Regions from separate parts of the Cronobacter universalis NCTC 9529 genome, predicted to be linked through region 2. Evidence: predicted binding sites of a transcription regulator. Region 2 holds the regulator's gene; the other holds the start of a gene.
What was found. Region 2 encodes LexA, which represses DNA repair genes until DNA is damaged. Its sites were predicted from a motif close to TNCTGTATGTACATACAGNA; they were not measured.
Positions count from the first base shown of each region.

Region 1: rmuC (DNA recombination protein RmuC) is a predicted target of LexA. The motif match lies at 5,916-5,935, and genes of this name have one in related genera.

Region 1 is NZ_CP012257.1:304,350-312,166, reverse strand. Features, by position in the region: gene tatC (Sec-independent protein translocase subunit TatC) at 1-423, opposite strand, end outside; gene tatB (Sec-independent protein translocase protein TatB) at 425-997, opposite strand; gene tatA (Sec-independent protein translocase subunit TatA) at 1,001-1,264, opposite strand; gene ubiB (ubiquinone biosynthesis regulatory protein kinase UbiB) at 1,341-2,981, opposite strand; gene ubiJ (ubiquinone biosynthesis protein UbiJ) at 2,978-3,583, opposite strand; gene ubiE (bifunctional demethylmenaquinone methyltransferase/2-methoxy-6-polyprenyl-1,4-benzoquinol methylase UbiE) at 3,595-4,350, opposite strand; gene rmuC (DNA recombination protein RmuC) at 4,440-5,873, opposite strand; gene udp (uridine phosphorylase) at 6,020-6,775, opposite strand; gene AFK65_RS01395 (dienelactone hydrolase family protein) at 7,035-7,817, shown strand, end outside.
Region 2 is NZ_CP012257.1:3,814,202-3,822,018, reverse strand. Features, by position in the region: gene ubiA (4-hydroxybenzoate octaprenyltransferase) at 1-469, shown strand, start outside; gene plsB (glycerol-3-phosphate 1-O-acyltransferase PlsB) at 678-3,104, opposite strand; gene AFK65_RS17580 (diacylglycerol kinase) at 3,237-3,605, shown strand; gene lexA (transcriptional repressor LexA) at 3,714-4,322, shown strand; gene dinF (MATE family efflux transporter DinF) at 4,448-5,755, shown strand; gene AFK65_RS17565 (CsbD family protein) at 5,963-6,172, shown strand; gene zur (zinc uptake transcriptional repressor Zur) at 6,255-6,770, opposite strand; gene AFK65_RS17555 (cupin domain-containing protein) at 6,881-7,387, shown strand; gene AFK65_RS17550 (conjugal transfer protein TraF) at 7,536-7,817, shown strand, end outside.

The DNA of each region.
Region 1 (7,817 bases), 800 kb from region 2:
CGCCGTTTTCGTTAAGAAGCCGAACGCCAGGGGGAATACCACGAAATAGGCGAAGGCCATACCGATATAAAACAGCAGCGTACTGGAAACCAGCAGCGGGATAATCAGCCGCCGCTCATGCTTGTACAGCGCCGGAGCGACAAACGCCCAGACCTGATACAAAATCACCGGCGCGGAGAGGATCACCGACACCATCATGGTCAGCTTGATAGGCGTGAAAAACGGCGACGCCACGTCGGTGGCAATCATGCTGGCGCCGTGCGGCATCTGGCTTATCAGCGGCGCCGCGACGAGCTGGTAGATATCATTGGCGAAATAGACCAGCGCCAGAAAAATCACCAGGACCGCGACGATGCAGTTCAGCAGCCGCTTACGCAGTTCAATCAGATGACTGATTAGGGGTTGGGTATCTTCAACAGCCATGTCAGGGTTTATCACTCACGGTGGATGCGGCTTCAGGTTTGCGCGCGCTGGCGGGCGCGTCCGGCGACGCTTCAACGTTCTTTGCAGGCTCAGCGTTTGCAGAGGCCGTTGATTGCGCGGCGGCGGTTTCTGCCTCTGGCGACACTTGCGGCTTCTGCGCGGGCGACTGGGCCTGATGCTCGGCTTTAGCAGGCGTGACGCCTTCGTGCTGAGCTTCGTTGCCTTTCACCAGCGGGTTATGAATGGTGTGGGCGTCGTCGCTCGCTTTTTCCGGATCGTTAACGCTGTAAGAGCGCTTCATCGATTCCGCCGCCTCGCGCAGTTCGTCCATCGACGCTTTCAGCTCCGGCGTCAGGTTATCGATGCTCGCTTTTTCCACTTTCTTCAGGCTTTCCTGAAATTCCTGGAGCTTCAGTTCCTGGGTCAGTTCATTCTGCACGGTGGTCGCAAGCGAGCGCAGCGCGCGTACCCAGCCTGCGACAGTGCGGACAGCCACAGGCAAACGCTGCGGCCCCAGCACGATAAGACCGATAACAAAAACCAGCAGCAGTTCGCCAAAACCAATATCAAACACGGATTACACCTGCTCTTTATCACGTTTTTTGGCGTCGTCAGCGGTGACGTCGCTTTTGGTTTCGCCGATTTGTTTATCCTGCGCGGAAGGCGCGGTGAAATCCGCATCCTGCTGATGCTTTTGCTTGTCGTCGTCACCCATCGCTTTTTTAAAGCCTTTGATGGATTCACCAAGGTCAGAGCCCAGCGAGCGTAGTTTTTTGGTGCCGAAAAGCAGAACAACCAGAACCGCGATAATCAATAACTGCCAGATACTGATGCCACCCATACATTTCCTCAGTTACCAGTGATAATGGTATTCATCGGGCCACAGTATACCCGTGGCCGTTACATAACAATGCCTGCTAGTCGGTACGCCGCCAGCCGATAAGCCAGACGAGAATGCCGCCTGCCATCAGCCATCCGGGCGACATGCCCCAGTCAGGACGGTTGATAAAGAGCAGCGTGCCGCTCAGCATCAGCGTGGCGCCGATGCCGAACAGATACCGCGACTGCCCTTGCTTCACGCGATGCTCCTGCAGCTCATGGGCAATCTTATCAACACTTTGTTGCAGTTGTTTGCCTTGCCGCAGGCTGTTGTAGACCAGTTCAGGAATCTCCGGAATTTTCTCGGCCCAGAACGGCGCTTTTTCCTTAAAGGAGCGCACCAGCGCCGGGAAGCCCACCTGATCTTTGATCCAGCTTTCCAGAAAAGGTTTCGCCGTTTTCCATAAATCAAGCTGCGGATAGAGCTGACGCCCGACGCCCTCAATGTACAGCAGCGTTTTTTGCAGCAGCACCAGTTGCGGCTGCACTTCCATATTAAACCGACGTGCGGTGTTAAAGAGATTGAGCAGCACATGACCAAACGAGATTTCTGCGAGCGGCTTTTCAAAAATCGGCTCACAGACGGTACGAATGGCGGACTCGAACTCTTCCACATTGGTATCCGGCGGCACCCAGCCCGAATCCACATGCAGCTCCGCGACGCGGCGGTAGTCGCGGTTGAAGAAGGCGATAAAGTTTTCCGCCAGATAACGCTTATCTTCTTTATTCAGCGAGCCCACGATACCGCAGTCGATGCCAATGTATTGCGGATCGTGCGGGTGATCGTGACTGACAAAGATATTGCCCGGATGCATGTCACCGTGGAAAAAGCTGTCGCGGAATACCTGGGTGAAGAACACCTGCACGCCGCGTTCGGCCAGCAGTTTCATGTCGGTCCCGTTGGCTTCCAGCGCCGCGACATCATTCACCGGAATGCCATAAATACGCTCCATGACCATCATCGTCGGGCTGCAATAGTCCGAATAGACTTCCGGCACGTAGAGCATTGGGCTGTTTTCGAAATTACGGCGCAGCTGAATGGCGTTCGCCGCTTCACGCAGCAGATCGAGTTCATCCAGCAGCGTTTTTTCATACTCGCGCACCACTTCCATCGGGCGCAGGCGGCGGCCATCCGGCAGCAGACGCGGCACCCAGCGCGCGAGACGATAAATGAGCTTCATATCCGCCTTGATGACCGGCAGGATATCGGGGCGGATCACCTTGATAACCACCTCTTTCCCGCTCTCTTTCAGACGGGCGGTGTGCACCTGCGCGATAGAGGCGGAAGCGAGCGGCGTAATATCGAAATCATCAAACCACTCCTCGACAGGACGATCGCCCATCGATTTTTCGATCTGCTGTTTGGCGAGTCTGCCGTCAAAGGGCGCGACACGATCCTGCAACAGCGCCAGCTGATCGGCGATAACCGGCGGGAACAGATCGCGACGTGTCGACAGCATCTGCCCGAACTTGATCCAGACCGGCCCCAGCTCCTGCAACGCCAGCCGCAGCCGTGTGCCGAGCTCCAGATCTTTGTGCCGGTTCGGCATCCAGAACAGCCCGCGACGCCAGATCCGCAGCGGCAACGTGAGGCGCATGCGTGGAATCAGCTCATCCAGACCGTAGCTCAGGAACGTTTTGATAATGAAATAAAGGCGCCGAATTTCACCTGGCGTCATTTGCCCTCCAGTTTATCCAACCGTTTGGTTAATTCTTCCAGCTGACGCCCGACGGCCGAGATCTCTTCGGCAAACCAGGCGATTTCCAGCGCGCCTGGCGCGACGCGCCACTCTTCGGTAATGGCTTCCGCCAGATAGCGCTGGTTGCGCGTAAAGCCTTTCTGCAGCAGTTGCCCGCCGCGACGCATAACGCGCCCGATGCCTTCCGCGGCGATATCGCCGACCCACGGCGCCAGCAGACCGGCGGGGTCAAACTCGGCCATATCCATCAGCGCCACAAAATTTTGCACCACCTGCAGATCGCCCTGCACTTCCAGCTCGCCGCTGCGGATAAGCGCGGTCAGCTGCTGGCGATCCTGAAGCTTCGGCAAAACCGAGAGGCGCGTGATAACGGTGCAGTCCGCCTCGCCCTCCCATTTGCTGAGCACATCCAGTTGCTGCTCGCTGAACACCAGCACCAGCGGTGTGGAGAGTTCTTCAAGCGTGACGCGCAACACTTTGCCCTGCAAACGCTGGCGCGGCGCTTTCAGCGCGCTCTCGCGGTACAGAAATGTGTTCAGCGCGCCTTCAATGCCAGCCATCATTAGCGGTGTGAAAGGCATCCGGCACCTCCTCAGAATTTGTAGCCGCGATGCAGCGCTACGATCCCGCCGGTCATGTTGTAGTAGTTGACGTTCTCGAAGCCCGCGTCGTTCATCATCGCTTTCAGGGTTTCCTGATCCGGATGCATACGGATGGATTCAGCGAGATAACGGTAGCTGCCGGCGTCTTTCGCCACCAGCTCGCCGACGCGCGGCAGAATATGGAAAGAGTAAGCGTCATACGCTTTATTAAGCGGCTCAAACACCGGTTTGGAGAACTCCAGCACCAGCAGACGGCCACCCGGCTTCAGCACGCGGAACATAGAGCGCAGCGCTTTTTCTTTATCGGTAACGTTACGCAGACCGAAAGAGATAGTAATGCAGTCAAAGGTGTTATCCGGGAACGGCAGCGCTTCCGCGTTGGCCTGGACATACTCGACGTTGCCGACGATGCCGGTATTGCGCAGCTTCTCACGCCCCATTTTCAGCATCGAATCGTTGATATCCGCCAGCACCACTTTGCCGCTCTCGCCCACCAGACGGGAGAATTTTGCGGTTAAATCGCCGGTGCCGCCCGCGAGATCCAGGACTTTCTGGCCGCGACGCACGCCGCTGCAATCGATAGTGAAGCGCTTCCACAGACGATGAATGCCGAACGACATCAGATCGTTCATGACATCATATTTCGCCGCCACGGAGTGGAAGACCTGCGCCACCATATCCGCTTTTTGCTCTTTCGCTACGGTCTGGAAGCCAAAGTGCGTTGTATCTTGTGAATCTTCAACCATCTCAGTGCCTGCTTATCAAGGAAATGTTTGTGAAGTGTAACAGATTGGCCGCAATTGCCCTACGATTCAAGGCGGCATTAGCGCGCCGATCAGCGCTCGCCCGCGACGCGAAACGCCGCTAAGTGGCTGTTTTCATCAGGGGCGCTGGCAAGCGCTTCGGCATCGGAGAGCGCGAATGCGTCGTCGTCCTGCATCGCCTGTTCGGCCAAATCCGGATTAATCTCGCGCTTTACCTCAACGCCCATACCGCGAAACGCCTCCGCCTGGGCGAGCAGGTTGCCGCGCCCGCTGGCGAGTTTTTTCATCGCCTGGCGGTAGCTGTCGCTGGCTTTGTCGAGGTTCTGGCCGATGGCGCTCATGTCGTCAACGAACAGCCGCATTTTGTCGTACAGGCGGCTGGCGCGATCGGCTATTTGCTGGGCGTTACGGCTTTGGTGCTCATAGCGCCAGAGGTTGGAAATGGTGCGCAGCGCCACCAGCAGCGTGGTCGGGCTCACCAGCATGATATTGTTTTTTAACGCCTCGGTGATCAGCTCCGGCTGTTTATCGATAGCCAGCAAAAAGGCGGGTTCGACCGGGATAAACATCAGCACGTAATCCAGCGTGCGCAGCCCCGGCAACTGCTGATAATCTTTGCGCCCCAGCAGGCGGATATGGTTACGAAGCGAAGCGATATGCTCGTTGAGCGCCATCTCGCGGTTGTAGTCATCTTCAGCGTTAAAGTAACGTTCATAGGCCACCAGCGTCATTTTGGCGTCAATCACTACATCTTTACCCTGCGGCAGACGCACGATGACATCCGGCTGCATACGGCTGCGGTCGGCGAGCTGGATATTGACCTGGGTTTCATACTCATGCCCTTCGCGCAGGCCAGAGGCTTCCAGCACGCGCGCGAGCACCACTTCGCCCCAATTCCCCTGGGCTTTGTTGTCGCCTTTTAACGCGCGCGTCAGATTGACGGCTTCCTGCGCCATTTGCGCGTTCAGTTGCTGGAGGTTGCGGATTTCATGGGCCAGCGTGTGACGCTCGCGCGCCTCCTGGCCGAAGCTCTCCTGCACCTGGCGGCGGAAGCCGTCGAGCTGTTCGCGCAGCGGGGAAAGCAGGCCATTCAGGCTCTGGCGGTTTTGCTCATCGACCTGGCGGCGGCTCTGCTCAAAGATACGGTTGGCGAGGTTTTCAAACTGTTCGCTCAGGCGCTGTTCGCTGCTCATCATCTGGCGCAGTTTTTCTTCGGCGTGGACCCGGGTGGCCTCCAGCCGCGTGGTGACTTCGCGCAGATCGGACTCCAGCGAGCTGTTGATCTCCCGCAGGTTGCGCAGTTCGTTATTAAGCAGATCGCACTCGTCACGCCAGTGCTGGTTATGCGCCAGCGCCTCGCGGGCCGCGCTGAGTTCGCCGTAGATATCGCGCTGTTCCGCCAGCAGATCCGCTTTTTGCTGGGCGGTTCGCAGGCCTGACATCAGCCAGCCCACCGCCACGCCCGCCAGTGCGACCACGGCTAACACCAGATATGAGATTTCCACCACGCCTCCTGCCTGAACCGCTCATTACGCCAGAGAGGATTGTGCTGTACATAATTCCAGACGAAAAGCGTTTTTCTGTAAGGATCGTCATTCCTGCGAGACATTACGCAAAAAGGCCGGCGGAACGCCGGCCAGAAAGGGAGCTATCAGAGAAGACGGCGCGCCGCCTCCACCACGATTTTCACCGCGTGGCTTTCGGTTTGTTTCATGGTTTCCGCGTTCGGGATCTCTTGCTGGGTGCGGTTGACGATAACGCCCGCCACCATGCCCGCGCGCAGGCCCTGGCTTGAGCACATGGTCAGCAGCGTCGCGGATTCCATTTCATAGTTCATCACGCCCATCGCCTGCCACTCTTTCATGGAGCCGTTAAAGCGGCTGACCACGCGGCCGGAGAAGGTGTCGTAGCGCTCCTGGCCCGGATAGAAGGTGTCGGAAGAGGCGGTCACGCCGATGTGCGTTGTCGCGCCGACCGCTTTGGCGGCTTCCACCAGCGCGGTGGTGCAGGCGAAATCGGCAACGGCCGGGTATTCCATCGGCGCGAAGTGCAGGCTGGCGCCGTCAAGGCGTACGGAAGCGGTCGTCACCAGCACGTCGCCGACGTTGATATGCGGCTGGATAGCGCCAGTGGTGCCCACGCGCAGGAATGTACGAATGCCCAGCTGCGCCAGCTCTTCAACCGCGATAGAGGTGGACGGGCCGCCGATACCGGTGGAGCAGATGATGACCACTTTGCCATCAAGCTCGGCGCGCCAGGAGGTGAATTCACGGTGGGAGGCCAGTTTGACCGGCTTATCCATCAGCGCGGCGATCTTTTCCACTCGCTCCGGGTCGCCCGGGACAATCGCTAATTCCGCGCCCTGAAGATCGCTTTTTTTAAGGCCGAGGTGAAAAACATCAGACATAGGTGACTCCTCTGTGGGTCGGTTTGTCAGGAGAAGCAAAACGGTACTTTACAGAACCTTTCCGGCGTTTTTCGTGACCGGATTCACTTCAAAAGAAAGGAGTTGCATTAAATTTCCATTATTTCGTGATGATGATCACACAAGCAACCCGATAAGTGAAATTCCGCGCCGCGCATGCCTGCTTTTGCCACCCCCACTCCCGCCACACGCAGGCTATAGTTAGGGATGCGCTAAAACAATAACGGGTACGGAGAATGCCATGACCAACAGCACTGACAATAAGGCGGGCTTTGCCGCTGCGGTCTCACCTGTCGCTTCAACGGTAGTTCATACGCCGCAGGATGCCATTATCGCGGGCGAAACCTCGATTCCCACGCAGGGTGAAAATATGCCTGCTTACCACGCCCGCCCGCGCGCCGCCGATGGCCCGCTACCGGTGGTGATTGTGGTGCAGGAGATTTTTGGCGTGCATGAACATATTCGCGATATTTGCCGTCGCCTGGCCCTGGAAGGGTATCTGGCGGTGGCGCCGGAGCTCTATTTCCGCCAGGGCGACCCGAATGAGTATGACGATATTTCCTCGCTGTTGAGCAACCTGGTGTCGAAAGTGCCGGACGCGCAGGTGCTGGCGGATCTGGATCATGTGGCAAGCTGGGCGTCGCGCAACGGCGGCGACGCGCATCGTCTGATGCTGACTGGCTTTTGCTGGGGCGGGCGTATCGCCTGGCTGTACGCCGCGCATAATCCGCAATTGAAAGCCGCGGTCGCCTGGTATGGCAAGCTCATGGGCGATAAAACGCTGAATTCGCCGAAGCATCCGGTGGATGTCGCCACCGATCTCACCGCGCCGGTGCTGGGGCTGTATGGCGCGCAGGATACGGGTATTTCGCTTGAGAGCGTGGAAACCATGCGTCAGGCGCTGCGCGCCGCCAACGCGAAGGCGGAAATCATCGTATACCCGGACGCGGGCCATGCGTTTAACGCCGATTATCGCCCGAGTTATCACGAGGCGTCGGCGAAAGACGGGTGGGAACGTATGCTG
Region 2 (7,817 bases):
GAAGCGCTATACCCATCTGCCGCAGGTGGTGCTGGGCGCGGCGTTTGGCTGGTCAATTCCGATGGCGTTTTGCGCGGTGAGCGAGTCGCTGCCGTTAAGCTGCTGGCTGATGTTTTTCGCCAATATCTGCTGGGCGGTGGCGTACGATACGGAATATGCGATGGTCGATCGCGACGATGACGTGAAAATCGGCGTTAAGTCGACGGCTATTCTTTTCGGGCGCCACGATAAGCTGATTATCGGGCTACTGCAGATTGCCGTGCTGGCGCTGCTGGGCGCAGTGGGCTGGCTGAACGGCCTGGGCGCGTTTTATTATGCAGGCCTTGCATGCGCAGGCGCGCTGTTTATCTGGCAGCAGAAAATTATTGCCGGGCGCGATCGCGACGCCTGTTTCCGGGCATTTTTAAATAATAACTATGTGGGGCTGTTGGTATTTATCGGCCTGGCGCTAAGTTATTTAAAATTCTGACAGAGAAGCGGGGAAACCCGCTTTTTTGTTATTAGCGGCGGTGCTGTGACGGCGGGACCCGCCCTACAAGAGGCCGCAGCATTGATAAAACGTAGGGTGGGTAAGCGAAGCGCACCCACCATCCACATCGTTATCAGCTATTACCACTGTTTTCCGCCAATAAAAAAGGCGGGTTTCCCCGCCTTTTACTGTCACTGATCAGACCCGATCACGCGCCCGCTTGCGCCGCCGCGCTCTCGATAGTCAGCCTCACATCCGACGTCATTAGCTCTGCCAGCATCTGGTAAACTTTCATGGTTTCCGCCGGTTCGGCATCGCCGGTATCGCTGATATAGCCTTCATCGCGCAGCGTCAGCACCAGCGTCGAGAACACCGCTTTATCGAAGAACTCCGGCGCGTTAATGCCGTGCAGCACGGAAAGGCGCTGCGCCACGGTGCGGCTCTCTTTCTCAAGCGTTCCGCGGTTGATGGACGGGTTAGCGCTCAGCAGCCAGAAGGTGATCGCGTAGCGTTGCAGTGTTTCGCGCACGCCAGCGGCCAGCAGTTGCAGCGTACGGGAGCGCGCCGGGTTCACCTGCAGCCAGACGTCGTCGGCAAGGATCAGCCCCTGCTGCGCCAGTTCGTTAACCAGCGCATCGACGACCGCCGGCACCTCTTCTTTTTCCCAGCGCAGGAACAGCTCCGTCTTCAGCATCGGGAACAGCTGTTCAACCTGCTGCTGCACCGCTTCACGGCTGATGCGGCGATGTTGCGTCACGATAGCGGCGATAAGCGATGGCAGCACCAGCATATGCATGATGTTGTTGCGGTAGTAGGTCATCAGCACCGCCTGCTCGCGCGGCAGCACGATGATATCGCCGATCGTATCTTTCTCGACATCGAACTTGTTCATCTGCAACGCGTGCTCGATGAGCTGCGTCGCCGTGGCGTCCGGCACCGTGGCGTCGGAGGCGTATGGCACGTTACGCAGCAGGCTCAGGTAGCAATCCAGCTGTTCGGTCAACTGCTCGCGCGTTAACGAACGCTGACGCGAGGCCAGCAACGCGGTGCAACACAGGTTCATGGCGTTAGCCGCGCCCGCATTGTTGATACGCACCATCAGCTGTGAAGCAATTTCATTCACCGTCGGGGTCAGCCACGCCGGACGTACCGCTTCGATCGGGTCGATGGAATCGCGCCACTCCGGCACATGCTGGTTCAGGAAGGTCATCAGCGGCAGCGGTTCGCCGAAGTTCACATAACCCTGACCCAGGTTACGCAGCTTGCTTAAGCCGCGCAGCATCTGCAGCAGGCTCTCTTTCTCTTTGGTGGCGCCGCGCAGCTCTTTCGCGTAAGTGCCCACTTCCATCACATGCTCATAGCCAATGTAAATCGGCACCAGCGTAATCGGACGCGTACCGCCGCGCAGCATGGCCTGGATGGTCATGGAGAGCGTGCCGGTTTTCGGATCGAGCAGACGACCGGTGCGCGAGCGCCCGCCTTCCACGAAGTACTCCACCGAATAGCCGCGGCTGAACAGTTCGCCGAGATATTCGCGGAAGACCGTGGAGTAAAGCTTGTTGCCTTTAAAGGTGCGGCGGATAAAAAACGCGCCCAGACGGCGGAAAATCGGCCCGGCGGGCCAGAAGTTCAGGTTGATGCCAGCGGCGATATGCGGCGGCACCAGCCCCTGGTGATAAAGCACGTAAGAGAGCAGCAGATAGTCCATGTGGCTGCGATGGCAGGGCACATAGACAATTTCGTGGCCGTCGTGGGCGAGCTGACGCACCCGCTCGGCGTTATGGACGTTAATGCCCTGGTAGAGACGGTTCCAGGTAAACCCAAGCACGCGGTCGGTAAGGCGAATCGCCTCGTAAGAGAAGTTTGCGGCGATCTCTTCCATCAACGCGACGGCGTTTTGCTGGGCTTTCTCGTGCGAGATTTTTTTGGTGCGCGCTTCGTCTTCAACGGCGCGAGCGATAGCTTTTGACGAGAGCAGCTTGTTAAAGAGATCCTGGCGCGCAGGGAGGCGCGGGCCGACAGCGGCGAGGCGCTGGCGGGCGAAATGCATACGCGCCACGCGGGCCAGTTTCTGGGCGATGCGCTTGTCCGTACCGTGTTCGGTCGCCATGCGGCGCAGCGACACCGGCGGCGAGAAACGCACAAAGCTGTCGCGACCAAGCCAGGAGACCGCGAAGAATTTCTGAATGCCGTTCAGCATGCGCAGCGGCGGGTTTTCCTCGCCCTTTTCGCGCCCCGGCGAGCGGCCGAACATGACCGACACCGGCACCATCTGGACGTCGAGATCCGGGTTGCTGCGGTGCAGGTCGAGATAGTTGTGGAACAGCTTGATCGACTCTTCCTTCGGCGTGTAGTAAGTAAACACGCGGGGGCCGCCATGGATAAACACATAGCGCGGCAGTTCGGTGCCGTCGATAACCAGTGGTTCCAGCGGGTCCGGCAGATCGTGCTCCAGGCACTGGGCGCGCAGCGTCAGGAGATCCGCCTTCGAGTTATACGGCAACACATACATGATGGGGCGTGACGTATCGAGCCCAAGTTCGGGGCAGGGCGCCGCCGGGATGGACTTGCTTTTTACCAGCACGCTTAATGGTAAATTAAGTAATTTGTAGTAAATTCGTGGCCAACCGGACATAAACGATGTAAAGCCTCTGGTTAATAATGCAATTGCGGCGCAAGAATATCAGAAACTCCGTAGAATTTCTGTGGTGCTTCTTTATCGAAGCGCATTAGCATTGACGCCTGAATTTAAAAAAGGTTTCTTGTCATGGCCAACAACACCACGGGGTTAACTCGAATTATTAACGCTGCCGGCTATTCCTGGAAGGGATTACGCGCCGCCTGGAAAAATGAAGCCGCATTTCGCCAGGAAGGGGTTGCCGTAATAGCCGCCATTCTTATCGCCTGCTGGCTGGATGTCGACCCGATCACCCGCGTCCTGCTGATTGGCTCCGTGACGCTGGTTATGATCGTTGAGATCCTCAACAGCGCCATCGAAGCGGTCGTTGATCGCATCGGCCCTGAATTTCATGAACTTTCCGGGCGCGCCAAGGATATGGGCTCCGCCGCGGTCCTGCTGTCGATTATCCTCGCGCTGGTCGTGTGGGTCACGCTGCTCTGGCAGCATTTGCGATAAGTTTTCCAGAAATCGCGAAAGAAGCGCTTTTTTAACCGGTTATGGTTTTAAAATCACCTTTAGCTGTATATACTCACAGCATAACTGTATATGCACCCAGGGGGCGGAATGAAAGCATTAACTACCAGGCAACAAGAGGTGTTTGATCTCATTCGGGATCACATCAGCCAGACCGGCATGCCGCCTACGCGTGCGGAAATCGCGCAGCGTCTGGGTTTCCGTTCGCCAAACGCGGCGGAAGAGCACCTCAAAGCGCTGGCGCGCAAAGGGGTTCTTGAGATTGTCTCCGGCGCGTCGCGCGGTATTCGTCTGCTGCAGGAAGAAGAAACCGGCCTGCCGCTTGTAGGGCGCGTCGCGGCAGGTGAGCCGCTGCTGGCCCAGCAACATATCGAAGGCCACTATCAGGTCGATCCTGGCCTGTTTAAGCCGAACGCCGATTTCCTGCTGCGCGTTAGTGGGATGTCGATGAAAGATATCGGGATTATGGACGGCGACCTGTTAGCGGTTCATAAAACGCAGGATGTGCGCAACGGCCAGGTTGTGGTCGCGCGTATTGACGATGAAGTGACGGTAAAACGCCTTAAAAAACAGGGCAATGTCGTTGAGCTGCTGCCAGAGAACAACGAGTTCAAACCGATCGTTGTCGATCTGCGCGAGCATAACTTCTCTATCGAAGGTCTGGCGGTCGGCGTGATCCGTAACGGCGAATGGCTCTGAGGCCTTTCCCGGCTGCCTGACGCCGCATTACCGTAACTGGCCCGCCCCGGTTACGGTAATGACCTCTCCCGTCTGCTAAAGTCTGCATATTTTTTCATCATCGCGTAACGGCATCGGAACGCCATATGCCCTTTCTCACTTCTACCGATAAAGCTCTCTGGCGCCTCGCGCTGCCAATGATTTTCTCCAATATCACCGTGCCGCTGCTGGGCCTGGTGGATACCGCCGTGATTGGCCATCTCGACAGCCCCGTGTATCTGGGAGGCGTCGCGGTTGGCGCAACCGCCACCAGCTTCCTGTTTATGCTGCTGCTGTTCTTACGTATGAGCACCACCGGGTTAACCGCCCAGGCGTTCGGCGCGCGCGATCCGGCGGCGCTGGCCCGCGCGCTGGTGCAGCCCATGGCGCTGGCGCTTATCGCCGGTGTGCTGATTATCGCGCTGCGCGAACCGCTGATTCATCTGGCGCTGCATATTACCGGCGGCAGCGACGCTGTGCTGACGCAGGCCCGGCGGTTTCTGGAGATTCGCTGGCTCAGCGCGCCCGCGTCGCTTGCTAATCTGGTGCTGCTGGGCTGGCTGCTGGGCGTTCAGTACGCCCGCGCGCCGGTTATCCTGCTGGTGGTCGGTAATCTGCTTAATATCGCGCTTGATCTCTGGTTCGTCATGGGGCTTGGCCTTAACGTCCAGGGCGCAGCGCTGGCGACGGCGATAGCGGAATACGCGACGCTTGGCATTGGTCTTATGATGGCGGCCCGCGTGCTGCGCCTGCGCGGCATTACCCCGGCGATGCTGAAAACCGCCTGGCGCGGCGGCGTCGGCAGGCTGCTTAAGCTTAACCGCGACATCATGCTGCGCTCGCTGCTGTTGCAGATCTGCTTTGCCTCCGTCACCGTGTTTGGCGCCCGGCTTGGCAGCGATATTGTCGCCGTTAACGCCATTCTGATGACGCTGTTAACCTTCACGGCTTATGCGCTCGACGGCTTCGCCTACGCGGTGGAAGCGCATGCCGGGCAGGCCTTTGGCGCGCGGGATAAATCGCAACTGCGCAGCGTCTGGCGCGCGGCGTGCCGACAGGCAGGCATGGTCGCGCTGGCGTTCGCGCTGCTGTATGCCGTGGCGGGGCAGTATATTGTGTCGCTGTTAACATCTTTGCCGTCGTTGCAGGCGCTGGCGCAGCCCTATCTCTTCTGGCAGGCGATCCTGCCGGTAGTCGGCGTCTGGTGTTATCTGCTGGACGGCATGTTTATCGGCGCGACGCGCGGGGCGGAGATGCGCAACAGTATGGCTGTCGCGGCGCTCGGTTTTGGCCTGACGCTGCTCACGCTGCCGCGGCTTGGCAACCACGGTCTGTGGCTGGCGCTCACCGTTTTCCTGGCGCTGCGCGGATTGTCGCTCGGTTACTTATGGCGTCGCGGGCGTCTTTTGCACTAAGTTTTCCTGATGTATCACATCGCCGATAAAAGAAAATTTGTCGGCTCCAGCGCTTCGTTATGGTTAAAGATTCTGAATATCCCGCCGGGGGTAAAATTGACGTCTAAAATGAGTAGTACGTTCAGCAAATGATGAAGATGACCCGGGCTGAACCCCCACAGGAGAACCTGTGAGACTGATTCACTACCGAATGTTAAGGAGACGTCTATGAACAGAGATGAAGCTGGCGGTAACTGGAAACAGTTTAAAGGTAAAGTGAAAGAGCAATGGGGTAAATTAACCGACGATGATATGACTATCATCGAAGGGAAACGTGACCAACTGGTGGGTAAAATCCAGGAACGTTACGGTTATGCGAAAGATGAAGCCGACAAGGAAGTGACTGACTGGGAAAGCCGCCACGATTACCGCTGGTAATCCGGCCACCACCTCAAACGGTATTTTCCCTCTGAGGCTGCCCTGCCCAACGGTACAAGGATGTACCACCCATCCTGACTGATTAACGCCCTTTCTTTTTCACCGTGATACTGTGGTCGTGACCACACTGTCCCTGATGGCGACACGCCTCAACTTCCGCGCAGGCCGCGCACAACCCATGCGCTTCAATGACGTTATGACGCAACGCAAAGCCCATTCTGGCCGCCAGCGCATGCATGATATCTTCCACGCCTTCCGCTGCCTCCTCTTTTACCACGCCACACCTGTCGCAGATAAACATCGCGGAGGTATGCGCCGGGTTATCGAACAGATGACAAAGCACATAGCTGTTCGTGGACTCGACCTTATGCACAAATCCCTGCTCCAGCAGAAAATCGAGCGCGCGATAAACGGTGGGCGGCTTCGCCTGCGGCTCGGTTTCGCGCAATAAATCGAGCAGATCGTAAGCGCTGATAGCGCCCGGCTGTATGGTCATCAGGCGCAGCACTTCGAGGCGCTGCGGAGTCAGGCGCACATTACGTTGCTGGCAGAGCTTTTCAGCTTGCGCCAGAACTTCCTGCGAAATCGTCGTATCCATCGGCATCCTCTATGAATCGTGTCTGAGCCATCACTTTATCATGAACCAGCCAAAACGCCGACATTCCGGCTATGTTATACCTTTTGAGGAGATGTTCTCTGGAGGTTTATATGCAAAAGCGACCTGAATGTATTTGTCACTGGCAGGAAGTAGAAGGTAATGACGACGCGGGTTACCCGGACAGTAACGAGTTGATGTCAATCGGCGCGCCACTGGCGAAGCGCACAGGACTCACGCGGCTTGGCATTCACCATGAGCGGCTGCCGTCTGGGCGTCGCACCTCTTATCCGCATGCGGAAAGCAGTGAAGAAGAGTTTGTCTATGTGCTCGAAGGATTTCCGGATGTCTGGCTCAATGGTGAGCTGTGGCCGCTAAAACCGGGCGACAGCGTCGGCTTTCCGGCAGGCACCGGGCTTTGCCACACGTTCATTAATAATACCGACAGCGAAGTCCGGCTGCTGGTGGTGGGCGAGGCGAACAAACCGGAAAACCGTATTTACTATCCCCTGAACGGCCCTTACGCCGCCACCCGGCCAGATCGCTGGATAGACCACCCGCCACAATTTTTTGGCCCACACGACGGCTTACCTACACGAATTAAGAACCCTAATCTATAAATAATGAGGGCGGTCACGAAACGAGCCCGGCAATGCCGTTGAGCTTTTAGCCTCAACCTCTGGCGTAGTGCGTACTTCACAACAGAAATCGTCTCTGTCATGGGCTGACAGAGGATGTCATTCATGTTGCTTATAAGCAGGGTAAACAGTGAAAAATATAATCAAACCTTCAGTGGCAGCCGTCGCCCTTTCTCTGGTGATGGTCAATCAGGCGAGTGCAGCGAATACCTGGGCGCAGGCGCGTAACGATGCGATGGGCGGCACCGGCGTGGCGTCAGCCGATTACGGCAGCGGCGCGTTAATTAACCCGGCTTTACTGGCGCGTTCACAACCGGAAGATGACATTACGGTGATTTTGCCGGCGTTACAGGCGCAAATTTCCGATGAAGATAATCTTCAGGATGAGATCGACCATATCAGCGATCGCGTT